3 regions of the Frateuria sp. GZRe14 genome follow, and region 3 is predicted to be linked to each of the others. Evidence: predicted binding sites of a transcription regulator. Region 3 holds the regulator's gene; each other region holds the start of a gene.
The links. Region 3 encodes FliA, which starts transcription of late flagellar genes. Its sites were predicted from a motif close to TAAAGTTTNNCNNNCNNNGGCCGATAA; they were not measured.
Positions count from the first base shown of each region.

Region 1: the regulator FliA is predicted to act here: its motif matches at 1,962-1,988, upstream of ACFWZ1_RS13100 (GGDEF domain-containing protein).
Region 2: the regulator FliA is predicted to act here: its motif matches at 2,098-2,124, upstream of ACFWZ1_RS06745 (HDOD domain-containing protein).

Region 1 covers NZ_JBHZGJ010000001.1:2,858,989-2,866,123, reverse strand. Annotated here, with positions in the region: gene ACFWZ1_RS13105 (3'-5' exonuclease) at 28-1,902, opposite strand; gene ACFWZ1_RS13100 (GGDEF domain-containing protein) at 2,082-3,275, shown strand; gene ACFWZ1_RS13095 (OsmC family protein) at 3,317-3,742, opposite strand; gene ACFWZ1_RS13090 (GNAT family N-acetyltransferase) at 3,885-4,160, shown strand; gene ACFWZ1_RS13085 (DUF1345 domain-containing protein) at 4,234-4,914, shown strand; gene ACFWZ1_RS13080 (YajQ family cyclic di-GMP-binding protein) at 4,999-5,481, opposite strand; gene ACFWZ1_RS13075 (NAD(P)/FAD-dependent oxidoreductase) at 5,572-6,747, shown strand; gene ACFWZ1_RS13070 (NAD(P)-dependent oxidoreductase) at 6,836-7,135, shown strand, end outside.
Region 2 covers NZ_JBHZGJ010000001.1:1,478,180-1,485,314, forward strand. Annotated here, with positions in the region: gene ACFWZ1_RS06735 (FAD-dependent oxidoreductase) at 1-329, shown strand, start outside; gene ACFWZ1_RS06740 (hypothetical protein) at 520-1,038, shown strand; gene ACFWZ1_RS06745 (HDOD domain-containing protein) at 1,046-2,056, opposite strand; gene ACFWZ1_RS06750 (LLM class flavin-dependent oxidoreductase) at 2,245-3,237, shown strand; gene ACFWZ1_RS06755 (hypothetical protein) at 3,356-3,748, opposite strand; gene ACFWZ1_RS06760 (hypothetical protein) at 3,796-4,146, opposite strand; gene ACFWZ1_RS06765 (di-trans,poly-cis-decaprenylcistransferase) at 4,205-4,933, opposite strand; gene ACFWZ1_RS06770 (winged helix-turn-helix domain-containing protein) at 4,995-5,372, opposite strand; gene ACFWZ1_RS06775 (hypothetical protein) at 5,365-5,964, opposite strand; gene ACFWZ1_RS06780 (hypothetical protein) at 6,148-6,465, opposite strand; gene ACFWZ1_RS06785 (hypothetical protein) at 7,022-7,135, opposite strand, start outside.
Region 3 covers NZ_JBHZGJ010000001.1:988,402-995,536, forward strand. Annotated here, with positions in the region: gene flhF (flagellar biosynthesis protein FlhF) at 1-776, shown strand, start outside; gene ACFWZ1_RS04415 (MinD/ParA family protein) at 773-1,717, shown strand; gene ACFWZ1_RS04420 (RNA polymerase sigma factor FliA) at 1,719-2,525, shown strand; gene ACFWZ1_RS04425 (chemotaxis response regulator CheY) at 2,573-2,980, shown strand; gene ACFWZ1_RS04430 (protein phosphatase CheZ) at 2,977-3,618, shown strand; gene ACFWZ1_RS04435 (chemotaxis protein CheA) at 3,634-5,571, shown strand; gene ACFWZ1_RS04440 (flagellar motor protein) at 5,573-6,313, shown strand; gene motD (flagellar motor protein MotD) at 6,310-7,135, shown strand, end outside.

The sequences.
Region 1 (7,135 bases), 1.9 Mb from region 3:
TCGTGCCCAAGGCGCTCCTGCAACCGGTCAGGCCGGTAGCGCCACCAATTGGTCCTGCACCTGGTTGATCGCGTCGCGGATGCGCTTGCTGAAGACCGAATCGTCGTGGTGGATCAACAGCAGCCGCTCGGTCGCGCGGGTCATCGCCACGTAGAGCAGGCGCGCTTCCTCGGCCTCGTCCTTGCCTTCCTTGGGCAGCGAGCCCAGGCCGGGGATGATCACGAACGGGAACTCCAGGCCCTTGCTCGAATGCATGGTCACCAGCTTGACCGTGTCGCCGACGGCGAACAGCGCGCCTTTGCCGCGGCCCTCGGCCAGCCGGCCGGGAATGTCTTCGCGGGCCAGCGCCTCGGCGAGCTTCTCGCCCTCCCACTGGTTGCGGAAGATCACCGCCATGTCCGACCACGGCCGCCCGTGCGCGTGTTCATCGCGCAGCTGGGCGATCAGCACGGTGAGCTGCGCCGGTGCGGTTTCCACGCGGATCAGCTCCGGCACCGCGCCGCGGCGGCCGGCGCTCTCGGGGGCAATCAGCGGCACGCCATCGTCGTCGTCGGCGCGGGCATCGAGCAGCTCGTTGGCGAAGCCGCGCGCGACGGCCAGGATTTCCAGCGTGTTGCGGTAGTTGAGCTTGAGGATGGTGGTCCGGCCCTGTGCCTGCACGCCGAGGCTCTTCCAGCTGACCTTGCGACGGTCGGCCTTGCCATAGATGTTCTGCGCGTCGTCGTAGAGCACCAGCAGCGAGTTGGTGGCCGGGTCGATCATCTGCACGATCAGCTTGTACCAGTCCGGCTCGAAGTCGTGGCCTTCGTCGACGAGCACCGCACCGTACTGGAAGCGCGGGATCTGGCCCTTGTCGACGCCGGCGATCACCCGCTCGACCATCTGCTCGAAGAAGCCGTCCGAGCCTTTCGGCGGCAGCTCCACGTGGTAAGCCGTGAGCATCTTGTGGCACCACTTGTGGAAGTTGTAGACCTGCACCTTGTCGGCCAGGCCGCGCTCGCCGATCAGCTGCTCCAGCCGCGCGGCCAGCGTCTTGTTGTAGCAGAGGATCAATATCGGCCGGTTCATCGCGCGCGCCAGCTGCATGGCGCGGAAACCCAGGATCATGGTCTTTCCGGAGCCGGCCACACCGTGGATGATCCGGTGCTCGTCGCCCAGCGAGCGCGCCAGCTGTTCCTGCTGCGCGTCCATTACCTTGACCAGCTCGGGAATCTGCAGCGGACGCACCGCCGCCTCGGTCGGGCCGAACAGGCCGAATTGCCCGCTGCCCGGTTCCACCCGCAGTTCGGGAAACAGGTGCCAGCGCACGCGGTCGATCTGCGGCAGCGTGAGGGCCACCGGGAAGGCGTAGGGGAACATCGCCCACAGCCGCTCCTGGAAGTCCTCCGACTCGACCGATTCGTAGAACTCGTCGCGGCAGATCGCCAGGTGCGGCGGGATTACCGCGTCCAGCCCGCCATCCTCGAACTGCTTGCGGCTGATGTTGGCCAGCACCACGCCCCAGGCCCACGGCATGATGATCTTGCCGGCATGGCGATGGCCTTCCGGGAAACGCAGCGCGGGGTCGCGCTCGAGCACCACGCCGATCTCCAGCGCGTACGCACGCGCCTGCAGGAGCGGATGGTTCTCCTTCACCAGGCCGCGGTCGGTGACCAGGGTGAACTGGGTGCTGTCCGCGTGCTGGATCGTCTCGGCCTTCCAGTCCTTCACCTCCAGCACCAGCAGGCCCCGGCGCGGGTGGAATACCACGAAGTCGGGGCGGCGCTGCTTCAGGCCCACCGGCACGTCGTACCAGAGCAGGTAGTCGTCCTCCAGCTTCTGTTCCAGCCGCTGGGCGAAGCGCTTTTCGCCCGCGGTCATGCGGGGCAGGCAGCTGTTGAGGGTCGGGATCTGGGTGGCCATCCGGCATCCGTTTGGGCGTTTTGCGTGGAAAGTAACGGACTCGGCCTCGCTGTCAACGCTAAAGTCGCGCCAGCCAGCGCCGATACGACGGGCGACGACCAAGCCGGGACGCCCATCGCGGAGACGCGACATCCACGGCGGGAGCCATCGTCACGTTCGGGCGCGGGGGAGAGCCCAGCATGCCCATGCATATCGAAACGCTGTCGCTGATCAGTGCCGTCCAGTCGCTCGTGCTGGCCGTCCTGCTCTGGGCCGGCACGCATGGCGGCCCGGGCTCGGCACGCACCAGCCTGAAGCTGCGTGCGGGCGCGCTGGCGGTCGAATCGGCCGGCTGGAGCATGCTGGCGGCGCAGGTCTGGCTGCACCCGGCGCAATTGGTGCTGGGCGGCAACGCGCTCAACCTGCTGGCACAGGGCATGTCGGTCGTGGCATTGCGCATGCTGCTCGGCGCGCCGCTGCGTTGGCGAACGGCGCTGGCGATCGGCGTGATCGGCTGGCTGGGCGTGGCCTGGTTCGGCGTGGTCGAGCCGGACTACCGTGTGCGCGTGCTGTGGGGATCGGCGGCGATCATGGCCGACATCGCACTGCGCATGTGGGCGCTGCTGAGCGGCGGCCCCAGCCGCAGTTCACGGGCGCGAGTGGTGCTGCTGGTCATGTGCTCGGCCTCGGCGCTGCTGCTGGTGTGGCGCAACGGCCAGCTATGGTTCGACCTGAACCCGCCGGCCGACATCATCCAGCCGGCCCTGGTCAATTATTTCTACGTGCTGCTCTCGGGCATGCAGCCGCTGTTCCTCAGCATCGGTTTCCTGCTGCTCTACAACGAGACGCTGCAGCGCGAGCTGCACCTGCTGGCAAGGGTCGATTCGCTGACCGGCGTGAAGAACCGCCTGGCCCTGACCGAAAGCGCCACCCGGATGCTGTCCCAGGTCAACCGCGGAGGACGGCCGTTGGGCGTGCTGATGATCGACGCCGACCACTTCAAGAGCGTCAACGATCGCTTCGGCCATGGCGGCGGCGACAAGGTCCTGCTGGCACTGGTCGCCAGCATCCGGGCCACGCTGCGGGCCGGCAACGTGATCGGGCGCATCGGCGGCGAGGAATTCGTGGTGCTGGCGCCCGATACCAGCCTGGAGCAGGCGCTGGTGCTGGCCGAGCGCATCCGCGGCACGGTCGAGTCCACGCCGTTGATGGTCGACGGGCATCTGCTGCAGTTGACCGTGTCGATCGGTACCGCCGCGGCCGAGCCGGGCGAGCACGATGTGGCGGCCCTGCTGCGGCGCGCGGACGCGGCGCTGTACGCGGCCAAGCATGCCGGCCGCAACCGGGTCATGGCAGCCGATCCGGAACTGGCGGTCCGACGCCTGCTGGCCTGACTCGCGGGATGGGCCGGAGCCCATCCTGCGCATCCCGGCAGTCAGCCCTCCAGCGCGGCGTCGAGCGAAATGTCGGCGCGCAGCACCTTGGATACCGGGCATCCCTGCTTGGTCTCCTGCGCGATGCGCTGGAAGGTGTCGGCGTCGGCGCCGGGCACGCGGGCGCGGCAGTTCAAGGCAATGGTGGTGATGGCGAAACCCTCGCCCTGCTTGTCCAGCGTCACCTCGGCCCGTGTCTCGATCCGCTCCGGCGTCAGCCCGGCATTGCCCAGGCCCAGCGACAGCGCCATCGAGAAGCAGCCGGCCAGCGCCGCGCCGACCAGTTCCTCCGGATTGGTGCCGGGGCCGTCCTCGAAACGCGACTTGAAACCGAACGGCGCCTCGCGCATCACGCCGGTCTGGGTGGAGATGGTGCCCTGGCCGTCCTTCAGGCCGCCGGACCATGTGGCGGAGGCGGATTTCTTCATGGGGTTCTCCCGTTGTTCGGATGGACGAACCAGTGTGGGCCTGCTGTCATTCAGGACGCGCGAACGCGCGCCCGCGCCCGCTTCACGCGCGTTTTGCCGCCGTCAGTCGTAAGCTCGCGGCTTTCCCTTCCCGAGCATCGGCATGAGCTTCGACATCCGGCACGACCCTGCCGCGCAGCGCTTCGAAACCGTGGTGGACGGCCAGCATTGCGAGCTGGATTACCGCCTCGCCGGCAAGGTCATGACGATCACCCACACCGGCGTGCCGGGGCCTGTGGAGGGCCGTGGCATTGCCTCGGCGCTGACCCAGGCCGCGATGGAAACCGCGCGGGCCGAGGGCTGGTCGGTGATCCCCGCCTGCGCCTATGCCGCCTCGTGGCTGCGTCGGCATCCGGAGTTCGCCGACCTGCGCGCCTGATTCCGCGCCCGATCGTTGTGTCCGCCTCGCCGCATCGGCCACACTGGGTTGACGCAACGACGGCGAGAGACCGATGAGTGGTTCCGATCCCCACGGCATGCAGCATCGTCGCCGCGGTCTCGTTCATGCCTTGCGCGCGCGTCGCTCGCTGGCCGTCGGTGGCGCGCTGCTGCTGATGGTGGCCGTGGCGGCATGGAGCCTGGGCATGCATCCGGCGCCGGCGTTCCTGCTCGGTTTCGATGCCGGCGCGCTGGCATTCATGGGCCTGCAGCTGTGGGAGTTCAACACGGCCACGCCGACCAGCATGCGCAAGAAGGCGCGCCACCAGGACGCCGGGCGCTGGGGCATCCTCTGGAGCGGCGTGGCGATCTCGACGGTGGTGCTGGTGGCGCTGGGCACCGAACTGGAGGCCGGCAAGACCGGCGGACTGGTCGCGATCGTGGTTTCCGCCGCGAGCATCATGCTCAGCTGGGGCTTCCTCAACACGCTGTTCGCGCTGCACTACGCGCACGGCTATTACGGCGACTACGGCGAGGAGCACAGGGGTCTGGACTTCCCCGGCGGCGGCGAGCCCGGCTATTGGGACTTCGCGTATTTCGCAGTGGTGATCGGCATGACCTTCCAGGTTTCGGACGTCCAGGTGACCAGCCGCGAGTTGCGCCGGATGGTGCTGGTGCACGGTGTGATCGCGTTCTTCTTCAACGTGTTCATCGTGGCGGTCAGCGTGAACATCCTGGCGGGGCGAGGCTTGTAGGCGAGGCTCCGCAAGGTGGGCTTCAGCCCACCCATCCTGGCCGGGGATCAGGGCGGTGGGTCGGAGCCCACCCTTCGCGCCACGTCAGTCGCGGAAGTTGTCGAACTGCAGCGGCAGCTCCACCTCGGACTTGCGCAGCAGCGCCATCGCCAGCTGCAGGTCGTCACGCTTCTTGCCCGTCACGCGCAGCTTGTCGCCGTTGATCTGCGCCTCGACCTTGAGCTTGGCGGCCTTGAGCTCAGCCACCAGCTTCTTGGCCATCGCCTGCTCGATGCCCTGCTTGACGGTGACCTTCTGCCGCGCACCGCCCAGGTTCACTTCCGGCTCGGCCACGTCCAGCGCGCGGATGTCGATTTTCCGCGAGGTCAGTCGTCCGCGCAGGATGTCCAGCATCTGCTGCAGCTGGAAGCCGCTCGGCGCGCGCTGGGTGATCACGTAGCCGTCCAGTTCGAACACCGCATCGGTGCCCTTGAAATCGAAGCGGCTGGCCAGCTCGCGGTTGGCCTGGTCGACCGCGTTGGTGAGTTCGTGCTTGTCCACTTCGGAGACGACGTCGAAGGAGGGCATGGTGGGGCACCTTGAGGGTTGGAAAGCGGAAAGTGTAAGCGCTCGGCCATAATGCGCGACCGGCGCCCGGTGCGCGCTCCCTGCCGATCCATGAAAACCGACGTCCTCATCATCGGCGCGGGTGCCGCCGGCCTCATGTGCGCGATCACCGCCGGCCAGCGCGGAAGGCGTGTGCTGGTGCTCGATCACGCGAACAAGCCAGGCAAGAAGATCCTGATGTCCGGCGGCGGGCGCTGCAATTTCACCAACCTGGGCGTGACGCCGGCCAATTACCTGTCGGCCAACCCGCATTTCGCCAAGTCCGCGTTGGCGCGCTACACGCCGGCCGACTTCATCGCACTGGTCGAGAAGCACCGCATCGCCTACCACGAGAAGGAGCTCGGCCAGCTGTTCTGCGACGACTCCTCCAAGCAGATCGTGCGCATGCTGCTGGACGAGTGCGCGGCCGCCGGCGTGCGGGTGGAGACCGGTTGCGCGGTGGAGCGCGTGCGCCACGGAGAGACCGGTTTCAGCGTGACCACCGCGCGCGGCGAGGTGCACGCCGAGGCGCTGGTAGTCGCCAGCGGCGGCCTGTCGATCCCCAGCATGGGCGCGACCGGGTTCGGCTACGAACTGGCGCGCCAGTTCGGCCACGCCGTGCGGCCCACGCGCGCGGGCCTGGTGCCGCTGACGTTGAGCGGCAAGCACCAGGAGCGCTACGCCGACCTGGCCGGCGTGGCATTGCCGGCCGAGGCGCGCTGCGGGCGGCAGGCGTTCCGCGCCGGGTTGTTGTTCACCCACCGGGGCATCAGCGGGCCGTCGATCCTGCAGATCTCCTCCTACTGGCAGCCGGGCGAGGAACTGCGGCTGGACCTGCTGCCCGACCGCGACGCCGCCGACTGGCTGCCCGGCCAGCGCGTGGCGCGTCCGGCGGCGGAACTGAAGACCGTGCTGGGCGACGCGCTGCCCAAGCGGCTGGCGCAGCGGCTGTGCGAACTCGACTTCGGCAACCGCCCGATGCGCCAGTACCGCGAGGCGGAGCTGGCCGCGATCGGCGCCCGCCTGAACGATTGGCCGCTGGTCGCCAGCGGCACCGAGGGCTACCGCACGGCGGAGGTGACGCTGGGTGGCGTGGACACCGACGGGCTGTCCTCCAGCACCATGCAGTCCAGGCTCGTGCCGGGGCTTTATTTCATCGGCGAGGTGGTCGATGTGACCGGCTGGCTGGGCGGCTACAACTTCCAGTGGGCGTGGGCTTCTGGGCATGCGGCCGGCGAAGTGGCGTGAGCCGTGCGCCGGAACCGGGGGCCGGCTTTTGCGCGCCTTCAACACCGCCGGTGTTCCATTACCGGGTCGCGCCAACAGGAGAACTTCCTTGAACATCGGCTTCCTCGGCCTGGGCGCCATGGGCAGCGCCATGGCCAGCAACCTCCTCGCGGCGGGCCACACGCTGACGGTGTGGAACCGCTCCGAAGGCCCCACCGAGCCATTGGCCTCGCTCGGCGCCAGGGTCGTCCGCACGCCCGGGCGGGCGGTGCAGGGCCAGGTCGTGCACAGCATGCTGGCCAACGACCAGGCGGTGCGGGAGGTGTTCCTGGACGGTGGCGTACTGGACGAAATGGACCGGGGCACCGTGCACGTCAACCACGCCACCATCTCCGTGGCGCTGGCGCGC
Region 2 (7,135 bases), 490 kb from region 3:
GTGGCGATGCGGCGCACATCCACTCGCCGCTTGGGGCGCGCGGCATGAATCTGGGGATCGAGGATGCCTACGTGTTCGCCGACTGCGCGGCCGACGCGCTCAATGGCCGCCTCTCGCGCCTGGCGAGCTACGCGCAGTTGCGACATCCGGTGCATCGGCAGGTGGTCCGGCGCGTGGGTGCACTGACCCATCTGATGCAGGGCCGCCCCTCGACCCTGCGCGAACTGCGCGACGTCCTGGTGCCGCGACTGGTGCGTTTCGGACCCGCGCGGCGCCAGTTCCTGCGTGTGGCCGGTGGCCTGGATCACCCCGTCCGCACGCGCGGATAGGGCGGGCAGTGTAGGGTGGACGCCAGCCCACCCGCGTTTCGCACGTGACGCCGGTGGGCCGCCTGCGCCGGCGACTGCAGCGATCGGACGTCCGAACGTGCACTGGCTCGCGTTTGCCATGCCGTTGCGTTGATCGCGCATCGGAGCGCCTGTAGATTCGTTCAGGCCATTCGCTCTCGGGGGAGTTCGTATGAAGAAGTTTGCATGGATAGCCGGCGGTGCCTTGCTGCTGGCCGCATGTGGGGGTTCGCAGGACACGCGCGTGCCAGTGGCGCTGGGCAACCTGGTGACGCCGGCCTCGGCGCCGTGGCTGCAGGTCGAGCAGGATCAACAGGACGTCGAGGTTCGCGGCCTGGAGGATTCACTCACGCTCAAGCCCACGCCGCCGGTGTCCGAGGTGCTGCAGGCGCGTCTGCGCCATGCGCTGGAGCCGGCCTATTTCACCGATCTGGTGGTGCATTGCGAGCAGGTCTTCGCCGAGATGCGCGTGGACACCGAGGCCACGCCGGCCAACGTCACGCTCGAGCTGGGCACGCACTGCGCCATCAATGCACGCGGCCTGGGTTCGGACAAGACCTATCACGTCTCGCCGTCCATGCCCGCGCCGGCCCGGGGCGATTACGCCAAGGCGCTGGCCGCCCTGCTGGCCACCGGCGCCGACGACATTGCGCGGCAGTTGCGCGCGGACGTGGGATCCACGCCGCACTGATGCCCTTTCAGTCCTGTGTCGGCATGAACTGCCGGCGCAGGTCCAACTGCCCGCGCCGCATCACCGGCGTGGGGAAGCTGTCCGGCCAGGTGGCGCTGTAGTCCAGTTCGGCGTCCAGCAGGTCGCGCTCCACCAGCAGCTGCACCATCGCCAGCGGATCGGCGCAGGCCAGCACCTTGCCCAGCGACGAGGCCGGCGCCTGCGGTGCGTTGACGCGTTCGACCAGTGCTTCGATCACGTTGGCCGGCATCTCCCAGTGCCGCACCGCGCGCAGCGACAACCGCGCGCCGATGCGCATGCAGCCCGCCAGGAACACGGGCGAGAACGGCCCCAGCGACGGCGGCGCCTCCTGGTCCAGCAGGCGCACGATCGCGCCGGTGCCGGTATGACAGACCATTCCGGCCAGGAACGCCTCGAACGGATCGCAGCCCCCATGCCGGCCGAGGAAGGCGGCGGCATGCGCGCAGCGCTCGGCGTGCTCCCACAGCCATGGCCCGGCCATATGCCCGCGCATGCCCGCGCTGGCCTGCAGGATCGGCTTCATCACGTGCAATGTGGCGACCCGGCGCAGGGCATCGCGCCCGAGCAGGACCACGGCGTGCTGCAGGCTGTGGATCGGCTGCGCCGAACGGAAGTGCGCGCTGCCGGCCACGCGCATCACTTCGCCCACGAGCACCGGATCGCGGCCGATCAGCGCGGCCAGCTGCGATCCGGCCAGGTTGTCGTTCCTCAACGCGCGCAGCAGCTGTGGCAGCACGCTGGGCAGGCGCGGCAGCCCGCTGACGTCGAAGCGCTCGCCGATCGCCTCCAGCCGCCGCAACGTGGCCTGCTCGGGGCCGCTGGCCGTATCGCTGACGGCCGCTGGAAGGCCCAGCACGAAACGATGGAAACGGTCCTCCACCACCGCCAGCGGTGGCGCCATCTCGCACACGGGCGCGTCGGCCACCACCGTCACGATCGGCGGGGCGGGGGCAGGGCGGCTCGGAACTTTCCTCGCGGCGAAAAGACGCCGCCACATGGCGATCATCCGGATGCAGGTTCCATGGCGTGCTCCGCGCTGTATCGGCAGTCCGGCGGGGAAATGTAGCCGTCCCAAAACCCCGTTCGCGCCGAGCGCAGCCGGAGCCGGAGCCCCGCCCCGCGCGGACACTGGCAATGGCCGCCCCGCGGCCCCACATCCAGGGAACTCCGCGCAGGACCTCCCGCATGATCCCCTTCTCGATACTCGACCTGGCCCCCATCACCGAAGGCAGCGACGCAAGCGCCGCCTTCCGCAACACGCTGGACCTGGCCAGATTGGGCGAGCAACTGGGCTACCGGCGTTACTGGCTGGCCGAGCACCACAACATGCCCGGCATCGCCAGCGCCGCCACGGCAGTACTGATCGGCCACGTCGCCGGTGGCACCTCGACCATCCGCGTGGGCGCCGGCGGCGTGATGTTGCCCAACCATGCGCCACTGCAGGTGGCCGAGCAGTTCGGCACGCTGGCCGCGCTGTACCCGGGCCGCATCGACCTGGGACTGGGCCGTGCCCCGGGAACCGACCAGGCGACGATGCGTGCGCTGCGCCGCTACGGCGACGCGGCGGAAACCTTCCCCGACGACGTGCTCGAACTGCTGCACTACTTCGAACCGGCCAGTCCCGGCCAGGCGGTGCGCGCGGTTCCCGGCGCGGGCCTGGACGTGCCGGTCTGGCTGCTGGGCTCCAGCCTGTTCAGTGCGCGCCTGGCCGCGGCGCTGGGGCTGCCCTTCGCCTTCGCCTCGCATTTCGCGCCCGATGCGATGGACACCGCGCTGTCGATCTACCGCCGCGAATTCCGCCCGTCGCCGCGGCTCGCGCAGCCATACGCCATGCTCGGGCTCAACGTCGTCGCGGCGGACACCGATGCCGAGGCACGCCGCCTGTTCACCACGCAACAACAGAGTTTCATCAACCTGCGCCGCGGCCGGCCAGGGCTGGTACCTGCGCCCATCGACGACATCGAGAGCTACTGGACGCCTACCGAAAGGCTCGGCGTCGAACGCGCGCTCGCGTGCGCCGTGGTCGGTGGCCCCGCCGCCGTGCAAAAGGGCCTGGCCGACTTCATCGCCCGCCACCAACCCGACGAGCTGATGCTGACCGCCAACATCTTCGATCACAACCTGCGGCGGCGCTCCTTCGAACTGGCGATGCAGGCCCGCGAGCACCTCGCCACCTGATCGCTCCCTGGAGGAGCGCACCTGCGCGCGACCGCGAGCCACACCACGCGATCGCATTCCATCTTTGCAGGAGCTCACCTGTACGCGACCGCGAGTCCCCGCGATCGCGCCCCGCGCCTCAAACCCTGCCGCGCTCCGGCTCGCCCCGTGCCGCCTGCGCGAACATCCACGCCGATCCCCCGAACAACGCCACGAAGAAGCCGTTCAACAGCACGATCTCCGCTGGCCCGCTCCAGGGAAGCCCCAGCCCCTCGACCAGCGCGAACGCACCGATCAGCGCCTGCGCAAACGCCATCGCCGCGAGCGCCCGCGCCATCCCCCTGGGGTGCAGACGCGCGATGGCCGCGCCGATGACGCCGATGGCCACCACTCCGAAATACATTCGGTTGGCCGGATCGCCATCGGCCCCGATGATGCCGACCCCCAGGCTGAGCCATACCAGGAGAATCGTCGCCACCAATGCCACGCAGGCGGCCGAACGGAACGTGCTGAGGTGAACAGGTGCGCGCATGAAGTGCCTCCGCTGGGAGCTGTCCGTTTTGCTTCTTCCACGCAAGGTCAGGCGTGCTCGCCCAGCAACCCGCGTGCGATGAACTGGGCGAGGGTGGTGGCGAATGCCAGGCCGATCAGGAAAAGAACCCACCGCATCCGAAGCCACGGTGCGCGCAGCGTGGACCACTGCGCGGTCAGGTCGACCGGATAGGCGGCGCAGTAGGCCACGTTCGCCATGACCGCGAGCAGGAACAGCTGCAGGAACAGGTCGAGCGAAACCACGCGCCCGAAAGCGGCGGCATTCGCGACGAAAATGGTCGCGACGACCACCAGCAATACCAGGTTGTAGACGATCCGGTGGCGCTCCCAGTAACGAATGGCGTCGCCGATGACCTCGTGCATGTCCTGATGTTCCATGGATGCAACCTCGCTTTGGGTTGAACGACAGGGCAGAGTCGCCCGTTGATCGGAGGGCTCATCGGGTGGCTGTCTTGCGTTCCGGCTCCGTCACGCACGCCTCGGGCAGGCTGCCGAACCGGCGATTGCGCCGATGGAACGTCTCGACCGCGTCGGCAAGGTCGCCCCCGGTGAAATCCGGCCACAGCACGCTGGAGAAGAGCAGCTCCGCATAGGCGCACTCCCACAGCAGGAAATCGCTTAGCCGTTGCTCGCGTCCGGTGCGGACCAGCAGATCCACGTCCGGCGTGCACGGGTCGCCGTGCTGCGAACGCGCAAGCAGCTGGCGGAACTGCTCGCGGCTCGGCGCTGCGCCTGCGTGGAGCGCGGCCGCCGTGGTGATGGCATCGCGCGAGGAATAGTCCACCGCCAGTCGCAGGTCGAGCATCCGGCCGTCGGCGGTCGTTGCTTCGGCCTGCTCGATGGTCCTTACCAGCGCTGGGGAAAGCCGATCGCGGCGACCGATCACGCTCAGGCGAACCCCTTCGCGGCGGCAAGCGTCCACCTCCGACGTGAGGAAATTGCGGAACAACGCCATCAGCGTTGCGACTTCCGGTGCCGGACGGCGCCAGTTGTCCGAGGAAAAGGCATACAGCGTCAGCGTGGTGATTCCCAACCGCGGCGACGCCTCCACCACGCGTCGCACCGCGCCCGCGCCCGCCCGATGGCCACGGGTTCGCGGCCATCCCCGCTCCTCGGCCCAGCGGCCGTTGCCGTCCATGATGATCGCAACGTGCAGGTTGTCCATATCCGTCAAGTACTCTGCAATGTAAAGTTGAGGCGCGCGCCAAACTGCCGCTCCCGTACGGTCAGTCGCCGATGCGGGTTGCGGCGATCAGCGCTTCCATGTGGTTGAGGTAGGACTCCAGGGCTTTGCGGCCCTTCGGGGTGATGCGGAATTCGGTGCGCGGGATGCGCCCCTCGAAGCCCTTGTGGCAGGCGACGTATCCCGCGTCCTCGAGCTTGCGCGCGTGCACGCTGAGGTTGCCGTCCGTCGTATTGAGCAGGCCCTTGAGATCGGTAAAGCCCAGCCGGTCGTTCACGGCCAGGGCGCTGATGATCCCCAGTCGCAGCCGTTCGTGGATCAGCCGGTCAAGATCCACCGTGCGTTCCACCGCACCCTCCACCGGCACCAGGGCCGGGCGGCTGTGCAGGTTCTCTGCCTTGGCGGTCGATCGCTTAGCCACCGTACTTTCTCGCGATGAGCACGCCGAACACGACGTGCAGGCCACCGAAACCCAGACCCAGGCAGACTGCCTGCACCGGCGGCGCCGTGAAGAGCGCGATCGCGCCCAGGAAAAGAAAGAGGATGCCCATCAGCGGCACGATGCGGATCGAGAACGTGCCGCCGGCAATCACGGCCGTGCCGTACAGCAGTAGCCACATCCCGGGAAGCAGCGCATCCAGCCCGGCGCGGAACAGCACGATCGTAAGGAGCGCGGCCACGAATATCGCCGGCACGAAGCCAAGCGCAAACTGCCGCGCAGGGCGCGACAGCAGAGGGACCCCTTCGTTGCGCGCCTTGACCAGCACCCCGATCAACCCGACGGCCACGGCGATGGCAGCGGTCGCGAGCCAGGTCACCAACCACGCGAACCTGCTGTGCTGCGCCGGCGCGATGATCGCCGCCGCGAATCCGGCCAACCCCATGAAAACGCCACCCCAGCCGGGTACGGCGGTAAAGGAACTGGCGCGCTCCATGGCATCGCGGATGTAGAGAAGATTTTCCGCGGCGTGCTCGTGCAGCGACACCGTGCTTCGCAAGTGGCGGTTGTCCATGCCGGCGAGGCTAGGCTTGGCGTAGCACGGTCGTCAAGTACTTTGTCGTGAAAAGTGCGGGTAACCTGCGAAACGAAGCGTGGCCAAGGCACACGTCGCGGGAGGTCAGCCATGCAGGGGCCTAACGCCAGGCGGCGAAGCCGTCCGCCTTGAACGAGCGGTCAGGCCACGCCAGAAGCGACGTCACCCGCTCTTGGATGAATAAACGCGGTAGACCACGTAGAACACCGGCGGAAAGACCAGCGCGATCGCAAAGACACCCTGACCGCTCAGTTGCCCGTGCTCGGAGAAGGCCATGCCTACGATGAAGCTATACAAGCCGATTGCGAGGTAAGCGAGCACAACGAGCCTGGCGACTTGTCTGTCAACTAGAAAGCAACAGACCACCAGGGAGAGCACGGAGAAAGTTGCCCAAGCGTAATAGGCGGGATTGGACAGGAATGCGGCAACATTCCCGAGGGCGTGCATCGCGAGCAACGAGCTGGCAACAGACTTGTTCAATACCTGCTCTCCACGGCCTGGCGCCTGAGTTCAGCGGGGGCGAAGCCGTCCGCCTTGAACGAATAGTCAGGCCCTGACCGGGAGGAACGACAAGCAGAACCCGGCAGCTCCTGCGACGGCAAGATACGTGAGGCTTTCCGTAGGCGGAAGAACGAGTCCGTGCTTGGCCAGAATCACGAGGTTAAAGGGGATTACCCAGAAGGCAGCCCACACTGCGGCGAACGCGGCTAGCCCCAGCGATGGGAGCGAGAGAATCGGGACGCAATGCTTGCTGCGTGCAGCCGACGCCTGAAGCGGCCCGATAAGCGCCGCCAACACTAAGGCCGGCGCTGCGCTGAGAGGTAGTGCCTCCCACAGCGACAACGCCCATGCGCCCGTGCGAATTGCTGCCAGGAGCCAAACGACAACGACGAATGCCGCGCCGACCACCGCCGGCTGCCACAGCCGGCGCACAGACCGAGCGAGCAAGCCTCGTGATCTCATCGGCGGTGTAGCTGCATAAGGGGCCTAACGCTGGAGTTAAGCGGCGCCGGAGGCGTCCGCCTTGAACGAGTTGTTAGGCACTCGGATCGGTACCCGCCGGCGAACAGGGTACGACATCGAGGACCGCAACACTTTTGCAAATAACTTCGCCGCCGCTGTCCATGTGGGATTCAAACGCTACGCAGAT
Region 3 (7,135 bases):
ACGTCGCCCGCGCGCTGGCCGATGAACTGCCGCCGCAGATGACGCCCGAGCAGGCGCGCTACCTGCCGCTGGGCATGTTGAGCCGTGGCATCGCCGTCAGCGGCCGCGGCCGCTCGGACGAAGCCGGCGTTACCGCGCTGGTCGGCCCGACCGGCGTGGGCAAGACCACGACGCTGGCGAAACTCGCGGCCCGGGCAGTGGTGCGCCACGGCGCCTCGCAGGTCGCGCTGGTCAGTACCGACCATTACCGCATCGGCGCCGCCGCGCAACTGGAGCACTACGGTCGCCTGCTCGGCGTGCGGGTGTACCCGGCGTACGACGCGCAGAGCCTGCGCCAGGTGCTGGAACTGCTGAAGGGTTGCCACACCGTGCTGGTCGACACCGCGGGCCTGGCCGGCAACGACCCGCGGCTGAAGGAACAGCTCGAGGCGCTGGGCGAGGCCGGCGACCTGCGCGTCTGCCTGGTGTTGGCCGCCAATGCGCAGGCGCAGTCGCTGGAAGAAGCCGTGCGCGCGTACCTGCCGGCCAATCCGCACGCGGCGATCCTGACCAAACTCGACGAGGCGCCCAGCCTCGGCGGCGCACTGTCGGTGCTTATCCGCCACCGGCTGGCGCTGGACTACACCACCGACGGCCAGCGCGTGCCAGAGGACATCGCCGCCGCCGATGCACGCCTCTTGGTGTGCCGCGCCGCGCAGGCGCTCAAGGGCAATGCGCCGGCCGCCGACGAGGCGGTGCTGGCCGAGCGTTTCGGGACGATGGTGGCCCAGGCATGAGCGGAATCCTTGCAATGAATCAGGCGTGGGGCTTGAAAGACATGTTCAACGCGATCACGGGCGAGCGCGATGCCGCGCCGGCCGCACCGCACCGGCCGCACCAGGCGGCCAACGCAGGCGCACCGCGCCGCCGCTGCCGCGCGATCGCGGTCGCCGGCGGCAAGGGCGGCGTCGGCAAGACCACCGTGGCGGTCAACCTCGGGATGAGCCTGGCGATGGCCGGGCGCGAGGTGATGCTGCTGGATGCCGACATGGGCCTGGCCAATGTCGACGTACTGCTCGGCCTGGCGCCCTCGCGCCACCTGGGCCACCTGCTGGACGGCACGGCCACGCTGGAGGAGCTGCTGCTTGACGCCCCGCACGGGCTCAAGGTCATCCCCGGCGGGTCCGGTGCGCGGCGCCTGGCGCAGCTGGGCAACGGCGAGCATGCCGCGGTGATCCGCGCGTTCGACGAGCTGCCCCGTCCGCCGGACTACCTGCTGGTCGATACCGCCGCGGGCCTGTCGGACAACGTGGCGATGTTCGCCGCGGCGGCCGATGACGTCGTGCTGGTGGTCTGCGACGAGCCGGCCTCGCTCACCGACGCCTACGCACTGATCAAGGTCCTCTCCCGCGACTTTGGCGTGCGCCGCTTCCGCTTCGTCGCCAACATGGTGCGCAACCTGGGCGAGGCCCGCGCGCTGCACCAGAAGCTGGCCAAGGTCAGCGACCGCTTCCTGGACGTGGTGCTGGATTTCTTCGGGTTCGTGCCGCAGGACGAGCGGCTCAAGCAGGCCATCCGGCGCCAGAACGCGGTGGTGGACATGTGGCCGGCGGCGCGTTCGTCGCAGGCATTCAAGCAATTGGCAGGTGCGGTCGATAACTGGGAGGAACCCGCGCGCGCGGGCCTGGACCGCATCGCATTCTTCGGTGGCCAGGCCGTGACGGCGTCGGGGTGGTGAGATGAGCGTGGCATCGGAATATCTCCAGCTGCAAAAACAGAGTGCAGATGAGTTGGTGCGCCAGCACGCGCCACTGGTGCGTCGTATTGCCTATCACCTGATGGGCCGCCTTCCCCCCAGCGTGGACGTGGGCGACCTGATCCAGTCCGGCATGATCGGCCTGCTCGAGGCCGCGCGGCACTACGCCACCGACCGCGCCGCCAGCTTCGAGACCTACGCCGGCATCCGCATCCGCGGCGCCATGCTCGACGAGCTGCGCAAGACCGACTGGACCCCCCGCTCGGTGCACCGCAAGGTGCGCGAAGTGGCCGAGGTGGTGCGCCAGATCGAGATCGAGACCGGCGCCGACGCCGAGGATGCCGAAGTCATCAAGCGCCTCGGCGTGAGCGCGGAGGACTACCACCAGATTCTCGCCGACGCCGCCAGCGCGCGCCTGCTCAGCCTCACCGCGCCGGACGACGGCGACGGCGCGCCAGCCTTCGACGTGGTCGACCAGGGCACCCTGGGGCCGGCCGAGAGCATCGAGCAGGACGGCCTGCGCCAGGCGTTGATCGACGGCATCTCCGGCCTGCCCGAGCGCGAGCAGCTGGTCATGTCGCTGTACTACGAGCAGGAATTGAACCTGAAGGAAATCGGCGCCGTGCTCGGCGTGACCGAGTCGCGCGTGTGCCAGATCCACGGCCAGGCGATCGTGCGGCTGCGTGCGCGCATGGGCGACTGGCGCGACGACGTGCAGGGGGAGTCGGAAACCGGCGCCCGCAAAGGCAAGGGCCGCCGCGCTTCATCCGATCGTTCCGTTTCCCGCTGACCCCTCCGACTTCCGATCCGAATCCCGATTTCCTACCAGAGGAACCAATGGACAAGAACATGAAAATCCTCGTGGTGGACGACTTCTCCACCATGCGGCGCATCGTCAGGAACCTGCTGGTGGAGCTGGGTTTCACCAACACGCTGATCCAGGAAGCCGACGACGGCAACAACGCGCTGACCATGCTGAAAAGCCAGCCGTTCGACATGGTCGTGACCGACTGGAACATGCCCAACATGACCGGCATCGACCTGTTGCGCGCGATCCGCGCCGAACCCTCGCTCAAGGGCCTGCCGGTGCTGATGGTTACCGCCGAGAACAACCGCGACCAGATCATCGCTGCGGCCCAGGCGGGCGTGAACGGCTACATCGTCAAGCCGTTCAACGCGGTCACGCTGAAGGAGAAGCTCACCAAGATCTTCGAGCGCCTGGCCGCCGCGGGAGCCAGCGCATGAGCGCCGTGCTTTCCACCTTCGACGAAACCGCGCTGCCGCAAGAGCTGCAGGACCTGCTCAACAGCGAAGATGGCGCGGCCTTCGAGCACGCGCTCGATGCGCTGGTGCGCCAGCGCGAGCAGCATCTGTTCCGGGCGCTGGGCCTGCTCGCGCGCGACCTGCATGGCGCGGTCAGCCGGCTCGGCAACGACTTGGCGCACGAAGGTGTGCCGGGCAAGGTCGCCGACGTGCGCAAGCACCTGAACGACGTGCTGGAGATGAGCGCCCAGGCGGCCCATCGCAGCATCGATTTCGCCGAACGCATGAGCCCCGAGGCCGACGCGCTGGCACAGAGCGCCGAGCAGGTGCTCGCCTCGGCGGCACCATGCGACCCGGTCGCGGACCTGGCGCGCCAGGCCGGCAACTTCGCAGGCGCATGCCGCGAGGGCCTCAACGACATGGTGATGGCGCAGTCCTGGCAGGATCTGTCCGGCCAGCGCATCAAGAAGGTGGTCAACTTCATCGAGTCGGTGGAGTCCTCGCTGCTGGAGCTGGTCCGCCTGACCGGTGCATTGTCCGGCCGCGAGCCGCCGCCGGTGGTGGAGAAGATCTCCGGCCAGGACGAGGCGGACCGCCTGCTCAGCGAATTCGGTTTCTAAGGGAGTCCCAGGCGAATGGATCCCTCGCTCGACGCCGAACTGCGCGACGATTTCCTGGTCGAGGCCGGGGAGCTGGTCGAGCGCCTGTCGGAACAACTGGTCGAGCTGGAAGCCAGCCCGCGCGATGCCGAGCTGCTGAACGCGGTGTTCCGCGCCTTCCATACGGTCAAGGGTGGCGCGGGCTTCCTCGCCATCGAGCCGATGGTGCAGCTGTGCCATCACGCCGAGGACCTGCTCAACGTCGCCCGCAACGGCGCGCTGGTGCTGGATTCGGCGAGGATGGACGCACTGCTCGAAGCGCTGGACCTGCTCAACGCGATGATGGATGCGCTGCGGGGCGGCACCTCGATGGCCATGCCGCCGCCTGCGCTGCTCAAGCGGCTGACGCCAGGCGCCGCGGTGCCCGCGCCGCCGCCGGTCGCCGCGCCCGTGGCCGCACCGCCGGCGGACGGCAGCATCGACGACAGCGAATTCGAAGCCCTGCTGGACAGCCTGTACGGCACCGCCGCGCCGGGCACCGTCGCACCGGCGCCGGCCGCGCCGTCACCGTCCAACATCAGCGACGACGAATTCGAGGCGCTGCTGGACAACCTGCATGGCACAGCGGCGCCCGGCGCCAGCGTCGCGCCGACAGCCAGCACCACCATCGGCGACGACGAGTTCGAGGCACTGCTCGACAACCTGCACGGCAAGGGCGGTACTCCCGGCGCGGCGCCGGTTCCGGCTCCGGCTCCTGCTCCGGCGCCCGCTCCGGCACCGGCCCGCGCGACCGCGCCGGCCGAGACCAGCGTGCGCGTGGACACTGGCCGGCTGGATGCACTGGTCAATCGCGCCGGCGAACTGGTGCTGGTCCGCAACCGCCTGCAGAGCCTGGCCCAGAAGAGCGGCGACGACATGCTGGCGCAGGCCGCGGCCGAACTCGACCGCGTCGCCGACGAGATGCAAGGCGCGGTGCTGTCCATGCGCATGCAGCCGGTCGGTCGGCTGTTCCAGCGCTTTCCGCGCATCGTGCGCGACCTCGCCCGCCAGCTGGGCAAGGAAGTGGACCTGGTGACCGAAGGCGAGGGCACCGACCTCGATCGCAGCCTGGTCGAGGCGCTCGCCGATCCGCTGATCCACCTGTTGCGCAACGCACTGGACCACGGGCTGGAAATGCCCGAGGAACGCGTCAAGGTCGGCAAGTCGCGCCGTGGCACGGTGCGCCTGTCCGCCAGCCAGCGCGGCGAGCGCATCGTCATCGCGGTGAGCGACGACGGCCACGGCATGAACCCCGAGGTGCTCAAGCGCAAGGCGGTCGAGAAGGGCGTGATCGACGCGGCCCAGGCCGCGCGCCTGAGCGAGAACGAGTGCTACGAACTGATCTTCCGCCCGGGCTTTTCCACCGCCGCGCAGATCTCCGACATCTCCGGCCGCGGCGTCGGCATGGACGTGGTCAAGACGCGCGTGGCCGAGCTCGGCGGCACCCTGCAGGTGCGCTCGAAGCTCGGCCAGGGCAGCGAACTGCAGCTGACCGTGCCGCTGACCCTGGCGATCCTGCGCGTCCTGATGGTGCGCGTGGGCCCGCGCCTGTTCGCGCTGCCACTGTCCAACGTGGAGGAAGTGTTCGAACTGTCCGCGGGCCAGGACCGCATGCTCGATGGCCGGCTGGTCGCCAACCACCGCGGCCGCGCGCTGCCGCTGGGCGACCTGGCCGGCTGGGCCGGCGTGGTCGGCGTCGCGCCGCGCCACGTGGTGGTGCTGCACATCGGCCACCAGCGCATCGGTTGCCTGGTGCACGAGGTGCTCGGCCGCGAGGACGTCATGGCCAAGCCGCTGGGTCCGCTGTTCGAGGGCCTGCCGGGCATCGCCGGTGCCACGGTCACCGGCGACGGTGCGCTGGCGCTGGTGCTGGACCTGGCCGGCCTAGCCGACGATGGCGGGCAGCTCCTGCCGTCATTGAGGGCGGCGGGCTGACATGGACGTGGTGAGCCTCGTCGGCACGATCCTGGCCTTCCTGGTCATCATCGTCGGCACCATCCTCAAAGGCTCCACGGTCGGCGCGCTGGTCAACCCGGCCGCGTTCGTGATCGTCTTCGCCGGCACCATCGCCGCCTTGATGGTGCAGACGCCCGGCAGCGTGCTCAAGCGCGCGCTGGGCATGCTGCCGATGGTCTACCGCCCGCCGGTGTTCCAGCCCTCGGACCTGATTGCCCGCATCATCGGCTGGAGCGAGATCTCCCGCCGGCAGGGCCTGCTCGGCCTCGAACCGAGGATCGACGAGGAAAGCGACGGCTTCGTGCGCAAGGGCCTGCAGATGCTGGTCGACGGCGGCGAGCCGGACGCGATCCGCGGCGTGCTCGAGGTCGAGATGGAGGCGCGCGAGCACAACGAGCTGGTCGCCGCCAAGGTGTTCGAGAACGCCGGCATCTACTCCCCGACGATGGGCATCATCGGCGCCGTGATGGGGTTGATGGCGGTGATGCAGAACCTCGCCGACCCCAGCAAGCTTGGCCACGGCATCGCCGCGGCCTTCGTCGCCACCATCTACGGCGTGGCGCTGGCCAACCTGCTGATGCTGCCGATGTCAGCGCGGCTGAAGGGCCTGGTGCGCAAGCAGACGCAGATGCGCGAGATCCTCGTCGAAGGTCTGGTGTCGATCGCCGAAGGGGACAACCCGCGGCAGATCGAGGCCAAGCTGCAGGGGTATCTGTCGTGAAAAAAAAGCATCACCACGAGGATCACGTCAACCATGAGGCCTGGGCGATTCCCTACGCCGACCTGATGACGCTGCTGCTCGCTTTCTTCGTGGTGATGTATGCGGTCTCGGTCGTCAACGAGGGCAAGTACCGCGTGATGTCCGAGTCGATCATCGAGGCGTTCAACGGCTCCAGCCACGTGATCGCGCCGATGCCGGCACAGAATGCGAAGCCGCACAACGTCGACCCGGCCATCGCCGCGCCGCAGGGCCAGCCCGGCGCGGCCGTCGCGCCGGTGGCCGTGCCGATCCCGTTGCGCCCGGCGCCGCGGCGGATGGTCGCCGAACGCGCCCCGCACGAGACCTTGCGCGACGTGCAAGCCACGCAGGAAGCGCAGCGCCAGGCGAACCTCACGCGCATCCAGCACGAGGTGGAAAAGGCGCTGCAACCGCTGATCGACAGGCAGCAGGTCGTCGTGCGCCGCACGGCCAACTGGCTGGAGATCGAGATCCGCACCGACATCCTGTTCCCCAGCGGCGTGGCGCAGCTCTCGCACCAGGCCGATGCGGTGCTGAGCAGCCTGGGCGGCATCCTGGCGCCGTTCGGCAACCCCTTGCGCATCGAGGGCTATACCGACGACAAGCCGATCAATACGGCCGTCTTTCCGTCCAACTGGGAACTGTCTGCCGCCCGCGCCGCCAGCGTGGCGCGGCTATTCACCGAACACGGGGTGAGCCCCTCGCGGCTTGGGATCATCGGCTGGGGCCAGTTCCGCCCGGCGGCCGACAACGTGACCGTCGAAGGCCGCAACCGCAATCGCCGCGTCCTGGTCGTGGTGCTGA